2 regions of the Cytobacillus sp. FSL R7-0696 genome follow, and region 2 is predicted to be linked to the other one. Evidence: a T-box and tRNA genes for the amino acid it is inferred to sense, from the RefSeq annotation. Region 2 holds a T-box; the other holds one or more tRNA genes.
What was found. The T-box of region 2 lies ahead of proS (proline--tRNA ligase). A T-box ahead of a tRNA ligase gene usually reads a tRNA of that ligase, here a tRNA-Pro.
Positions count from the first base shown of each region.

Region 1: it has a tRNA-Pro gene. The T-box ahead of proS (proline--tRNA ligase) is inferred to sense a tRNA for this amino acid. The anticodon was not compared.

Region 1 is NZ_JBBOWA010000001.1:1,633,071-1,636,469, reverse strand. It holds rRNA gene MKX29_RS08670 (23S ribosomal RNA) at 1-1,068, shown strand, start outside; rRNA gene rrf (5S ribosomal RNA) at 1,144-1,260, shown strand; tRNA gene MKX29_RS08660 (tRNA-Val) at 1,270-1,345, shown strand; tRNA gene MKX29_RS08655 (tRNA-Thr) at 1,363-1,438, shown strand; tRNA gene MKX29_RS08650 (tRNA-Lys) at 1,446-1,521, shown strand; tRNA gene MKX29_RS08645 (tRNA-Leu) at 1,531-1,615, shown strand; tRNA gene MKX29_RS08640 (tRNA-Gly) at 1,634-1,708, shown strand; tRNA gene MKX29_RS08635 (tRNA-Leu) at 1,715-1,803, shown strand; tRNA gene MKX29_RS08630 (tRNA-Arg) at 1,813-1,889, shown strand; tRNA gene MKX29_RS08625 (tRNA-Pro) at 1,894-1,970, shown strand; tRNA gene MKX29_RS08620 (tRNA-Ala) at 1,987-2,062, shown strand; rRNA gene MKX29_RS08615 (16S ribosomal RNA) at 2,247-3,399, shown strand, end outside.
Region 2 is NZ_JBBOWA010000001.1:2,674,381-2,677,779, reverse strand. It holds gene MKX29_RS13905 (sigma-70 family RNA polymerase sigma factor) at 24-662, opposite strand; gene proS (proline--tRNA ligase) at 744-2,174, opposite strand; T-box leader at 2,231-2,442, opposite strand; gene ald (alanine dehydrogenase) at 2,925-3,399, opposite strand, start outside.

The sequences.
Region 1 (3,399 bases), 1.0 Mb from region 2:
CCTGCCCGGTGCTGGAAGGTTAAGAGGAGAGGTTAGCTCACGCGAAGCTTTGAATCGAAGCCCCAGTAAACGGCGGCCGTAACTATAACGGTCCTAAGGTAGCGAAATTCCTTGTCGGGTAAGTTCCGACCCGCACGAAAGGCGTAACGATCTGGGCACTGTCTCAACGAGAGACTCGGTGAAATTATAGTACCTGTGAAGATGCAGGTTACCCGCGACAGGACGGAAAGACCCCGTGGAGCTTTACTGTAGCCTGATATTGAATTTTGGTACAGCTTGTACAGGATAGGTAGGAGCCTTAGAAGCCGGAGCGCTAGCTTCGGTGGAGGCGTCGGTGGGATACTACCCTGGCTGTATTGAAATTCTAACCCACATCCCTTATCGGGATGGGAGACAGTGTCAGGTGGGCAGTTTGACTGGGGCGGTCGCCTCCTAAAGAGTAACGGAGGCGCCCAAAGGTTCCCTCAGAATGGTTGGAAATCATTCGTAGAGTGTAAAGGCACAAGGGAGCTTGACTGCGAGACCTACAAGTCGAGCAGGGACGAAAGTCGGGCTTAGTGATCCGGTGGTTCCGCATGGAAGGGCCATCGCTCAACGGATAAAAGCTACCCCGGGGATAACAGGCTTATCTCCCCCAAGAGTCCACATCGACGGGGAGGTTTGGCACCTCGATGTCGGCTCATCGCATCCTGGGGCTGTAGTCGGTCCCAAGGGTTGGGCTGTTCGCCCATTAAAGCGGTACGCGAGCTGGGTTCAGAACGTCGTGAGACAGTTCGGTCCCTATCCGTCGTGGGCGCAGGAAATTTGAGAGGAGCTGTCCTTAGTACGAGAGGACCGGGATGGACGCACCGCTGGTGTACCAGTTGTCTTGCCAAAGGCATCGCTGGGTAGCTATGTGCGGAAGGGATAAGTGCTGAAAGCATCTAAGCATGAAGCCCCCCTCGAGATGAGATTTCCCATAGCGCAAGCTAGTAAGATCCCTGAAAGATGATCAGGTTGATAGGTTAGAGGTGGAAGTGTGGCGACACATGTAGCTGACTAATACTAATCGATCGAGGACTTAACCAAACAGGCGATTACTCAATAAATATCTTCTTCAGCATTATCTAGTTTTGAGGGAACGATTCCCTTACAATTTCATAGTCCGGTGGCGATAGCGAGAAGGTCACACCCGTTCCCATACCGAACACGGAAGTTAAGCTTCTCAGCGCCGATGGTAGTTAGGGGCTGTCCCCTTGTGAGAGTAGGACGTTGCCGGGCATACATATTGGAGGATTAGCTCAGCTGGGAGAGCATCTGCCTTACAAGCAGAGGGTCGGCGGTTCGATCCCGTCATCCTCCACCATTTTTTTGTGTTTATTTGCCGGCCTAGCTCAATTGGTAGAGCAACTGACTTGTAATCAGTAGGTTGGGGGTTCAAGTCCTCTGGCCGGCACCACTTGTACGAGCCATTAGCTCAGTTGGTAGAGCATCTGACTTTTAATCAGAGGGTCGAAGGTTCGAGTCCTTCATGGCTCACCATTTATATATGCGGGTGTGGCGGAATTGGCAGACGCACCAGACTTAGGATCTGGCGCCGCAAGGCGTGGGGGTTCGACTCCCTTCACCCGCACCATTTTTATTTTGAATATTTGCGGAAGTAGTTCAGTGGTAGAACATCACCTTGCCAAGGTGAGGGTCGCGGGTTCGAATCCCGTCTTCCGCTCCAATAAGTGCCGGGGTGGCGGAACTGGCAGACGCACAGGACTTAAAATCCTGCGGTAGGTGACTACCGTACCGGTTCGATTCCGGTCCTCGGCACCACTTATTGATGCGCCCGTAGCTCAATTGGATAGAGCGTTTGACTACGGATCAAAAGGTTAGGGGTTCGACTCCTCTCGGGCGCGCCATATACGGGAAGTAGCTCAGCTTGGTAGAGCACTTGGTTTGGGACCAAGGGGTCGCAGGTTCGAATCCTGTCTTCCCGACCATTTTTATTACTCTTTTGGGGCCTTAGCTCAGCTGGGAGAGCGCCTGCTTTGCACGCAGGAGGTCAGCGGTTCGATCCCGCTAGGCTCCACCAAAAACATTTTAAAAAAAGTTATTGACATAACAAGTTAAGATGTTGTATGATTATAAAGTCGCTTCTGAGGCGAACGAGATTGTTCTTTGAAAACTGAACGAACGTAAAACGTCAAGCGTAATTCTAAAAAAGCTGATTTATCAGCAACAAAGCACCACAGGTGCAAACGAGCTAATCAAACACTTTATTGGAGAGTTTGATCCTGGCTCAGGACGAACGCTGGCGGCGTGCCTAATACATGCAAGTCGAGCGAATCTGAGGGAGCTTGCTCCCAAAGATTAGCGGCGGACGGGTGAGTAACACGTGGGCAACCTGCCTGTAAGACTGGGATAACTCCGGGAAACCGGGGCTAATACCGGATAATATCTATTTATACATATAATTAGATTGAAAGATGGTTCTGCTATCACTTACAGATGGGCCCGCGGCGCATTAGCTAGTTGGTGAGGTAACGGCTCACCAAGGCGACGATGCGTAGCCGACCTGAGAGGGTGATCGGCCACACTGGGACTGAGACACGGCCCAGACTCCTACGGGAGGCAGCAGTAGGGAATCTTCCGCAATGGACGAAAGTCTGACGGAGCAACGCCGCGTGAGTGATGAAGGTTTTCGGATCGTAAAACTCTGTTGTTAGGGAAGAACAAGTATCGGAGTAACTGCCGGTACCTTGACGGTACCTAACCAGAAAGCCACGGCTAACTACGTGCCAGCAGCCGCGGTAATACGTAGGTGGCAAGCGTTGTCCGGAATTATTGGGCGTAAAGCGCGCGCAGGCGGTTCCTTAAGTCTGATGTGAAAGCCCACGGCTCAACCGTGGAGGGTCATTGGAAACTGGGGAACTTGAGTGCAGAAGAGGAAAGTGGAATTCCAAGTGTAGCGGTGAAATGCGTAGAGATTTGGAGGAACACCAGTGGCGAAGGCGACTTTCTGGTCTGTAACTGACGCTGAGGCGCGAAAGCGTGGGGAGCAAACAGGATTAGATACCCTGGTAGTCCACGCCGTAAACGATGAGTGCTAAGTGTTAGAGGGTTTCCGCCCTTTAGTGCTGCAGCAAACGCATTAAGCACTCCGCCTGGGGAGTACGACCGCAAGGTTGAAACTCAAAGGAATTGACGGGGGCCCGCACAAGCGGTGGAGCATGTGGTTTAATTCGAAGCAACGCGAAGAACCTTACCAGGTCTTGACATCCTCTGACAATCCTAGAGATAGGACTTTCCCCTTCGGGGGACAGAGTGACAGGTGGTGCATGGTTGTCGTCAGCTCGTGTCGTGAGATGTTGGGTTAAGTCCCGCAACGAGCGCAACCCTTGATCTTAGTTGCCAGCATTCAGTTGGGCA
Region 2 (3,399 bases):
GGAAACCTCCAAAAAGGCAAGCATTAAGCTGCCATCATATTGAAAGCATTGGAAGGGGTGCTTTGCTTGGAAGTACTATAATGACTGATTACTGGCAGTAATTTGATAAGCTCAGTGGGATGTTGATGCTCAAGTGCCCGATGGAAAACTTGAAAGATTTTTCTCTTGACCGGCTCATCCCACTGCTGATTCAATTCTTTCATATCTGTTCCTAAACGTTTTCTTGCTCGATGCAATAAACTCTTAACAGAGGCTTCTTTCATATTTAACATCTCTGCAATTTCACTATTCTTAAATAAAAACGCTTCTTTTAATGAAAAAGCTAGCGCCTGTTGCACAGTTAATTTCTCTAATAATAATTCAATTGTTTCTGTCAAATGATGATTTCTCGTTTCGATATCAACATGATTTTCTGTTAATTGCTCTTTTTTCTTTTTTCTAACCACATCAATCCATTGATGATAAGCAATTTTCTTTAATAAAGCTCGTGTTATTTTAGTTTCGTTATACTTCATTGCCTTCAAGATGGTTTCTTGCGCGATGTCCTCTCCATCCCACTCATTTTGGCAAAGAAAGGTGCAATAGTTTACTAAGTCTCGATAATACTTTTTCGCAATCAAATCTAACGTTGCTGACCGGCTTACCATCTGCTCCTTATGCATTGTTTCCTTCACCCCTTCACACTTTCTATTACTTAAACGGCTATAAGTGAAAAAAAGATATGGGTCAATAAAATTTTTTTCTTAATAAGCTTTAGCCCAATAGACAAGATGCTTTGCTTCTTCTTTACAGCACACACACACTTTAGCAATCGCCGTTTCATCAAATGGCATACAACGGGAAGTCACACTTGTGTCTTCTTTTATTTTCTCTTCGCATGCTTGATTACCACACCACATCGCTTTGACAAACCCTTGTTTTTCATTAAATATCTGCTTAAACTCTTCATAAGTATATGCTTCATACGTATGATCGTTGCAGTGTTCTTTTGCCTTATGATAAAGTGAAGTTTGAATCCCTTCTAAAAGTTGAACAATTGTTTCTTCTAGATTTTCTAATGGAGTGACCATTTTCTCTCCTGTATCTCTTCTTGCAAGTACGACTTGACCCTTTTCAATATCTTTAGGCCCTACTTCTAAGCGAATGGGCACACCCTTCATTTCATATTCATTAAATTTCCAACCTGGCTTTTTATCACTTGCATCAATATCTACGCGCGCTACTTTATTTAGTTTTTCTTTTAAATCATAGGCAAAATCTAATACGCCATCCTTATGTTGCGCAATAGGAACAATCATTACCTGCTTTGGGGCAACCTTTGGCGGAATTACTAAACCTCTGTCATCACCGTGGACCATAATCATCGCACCGATAATTCTGGTTGTGAATCCCCAAGAAGTTTGCTGCACATACTGCTCTTTTCCATCTTGGTCGGTAAATTGAATCCCAAATGCCTTTGCAAAGCCATCTCCTAAATGATGAGATGTCCCTGATTGTAGCGCTTTACCATCATGCATTAAACTTTCAATTGTATAAGTTAATTTTGCGCCAGCAAACTTTTCTTTTTCCGTTTTCTTGCCTTTAACAACAGGGATAGCTAAAAGATTTTCACAAATATCTGCATAGACTTCAAGCATCTTTACTGTTTCTTCTAACGCTTCTTCATCCGTCGCATGACAAGTATGGCCCTCTTGCCATAAAAACTCCAACGTTCGTAAAAATGGTCTTGTTGTTTTCTCCCATCGAACAACATTTGACCATTGATTATACAGCTTTGGTAAATCACGATAAGAGTGAATAATATTTTTATAATGTTCTCCGAATAGTACTTCTGATGTCGGGCGCACACAAAGTTTTTCAGCAAGCTCATCTTCTCCACCATGAGTTACCCAAGCAACTTCTGGGGCAAATCCTTCAATATGATCTTTCTCTTTCTGAAGAAGGCTCTCAGGAATAAATAGAGGCATATAAACATTTTCATGCCCAGTTTCTTTTATCTTTTGATCAAGTGCTGATTTAATGTTCTCCCAAAGGGCGTAACCATATGGACGAATAATCATGGAACCTCTCACACTCGAATAATCGACTAAATCAGCTTTCTTTACGACATCTGTATACCATTGTGGAAAATCTTCATTCATTGATGTTATTTCTTTCACAAACTGTTTACCCATATTGACACCTCATTTTTAATTTTTATTCTCAAAGACACAAAAAAGCCCTGCTTTCAAATAGGGACCCAATGACTGGTGGTACCACCCTATTTCAAAGCAAAGCTTTGCACTCTTATTGATAACGGTTCAACAAGTAAACCGCATATTCTAAAGAATATGTACTCAGAGGGCAGGTTCAGCTTTTCATTAATAGATATCTCACAGCACAAACGGATACCTTCTCTGAAAATAATGATGAAAACTTACTATTCCTCATCAACGTTTAACTATTTTTTTGAAGATTATATAGAGTTTCATGAAAAATGTCAACTTTTGATTGAAGGCTCTTGGTCTAATGGCTTTTCACTTCACTTTTTAAGCCCCCTAAAAGTGAACTTTTTTCTATTACTAGACTAATTAGTACACAGAAGATGTCAAAAATAAGACGATCAATAACAAAATGTGAAAAGATAAACCATCCCGTACAAAGAATACAATCCATTTTTCTGTTTTATTTATTTGAATGAAATCGAATATCCCCTATATGTTTAACTAGAGAAATACAGCCCTATTCAATCCTTTGAATGGTGAAGAGGCTCCTGAAGAGACGTTACCCATCATAGCAAAAGCATAATAAATGAAAGCTATAAGAAAATCGCGTTCAACATGATTTAGTATTAACTGAACCACTCTCACAAATTCATACATCGTCTAATATTTCATTCAAAGAATAAAAAAACCTACCCCAATAAGAGGTAGGAAAAAGTATCATTAGTTTGTTATTTCTTCATTTGCAAATGCTGCCTCAACTTGAACATAATCATATCCTAAGTCCCTTGCGACTGCTTCATACGTTACATGCCCATTTACTACGTTTACCCCTAATTTCAATGCTGGGTTTTGCTCAACAGCTAGATGTGCACCTTTAGTCGCTATTTGTAATGCATAAGGAATCGTTACATTCGTTAAAGCGATTGTTGATGTTCTTGGCACGGCACCTGGCATGTTTGCCACAGCATAATGCACAACACCATGTTTAATATATGTTGGATCATCATGTGTAGTTACATGATCAACCGTTTCAAGAATACCACCTTGGTCAACCGCAACGTCGATAACGACTGCACCAGGTTTCATCGTTTGAATCATTTCTTCTGTTACTAATTTTGGCGCTTTTGCTCCTGGAATGAGTACAGCACCAATTACAAGGTCAGCTTCTTTTACAGATTCAGCAATATTTAATGGA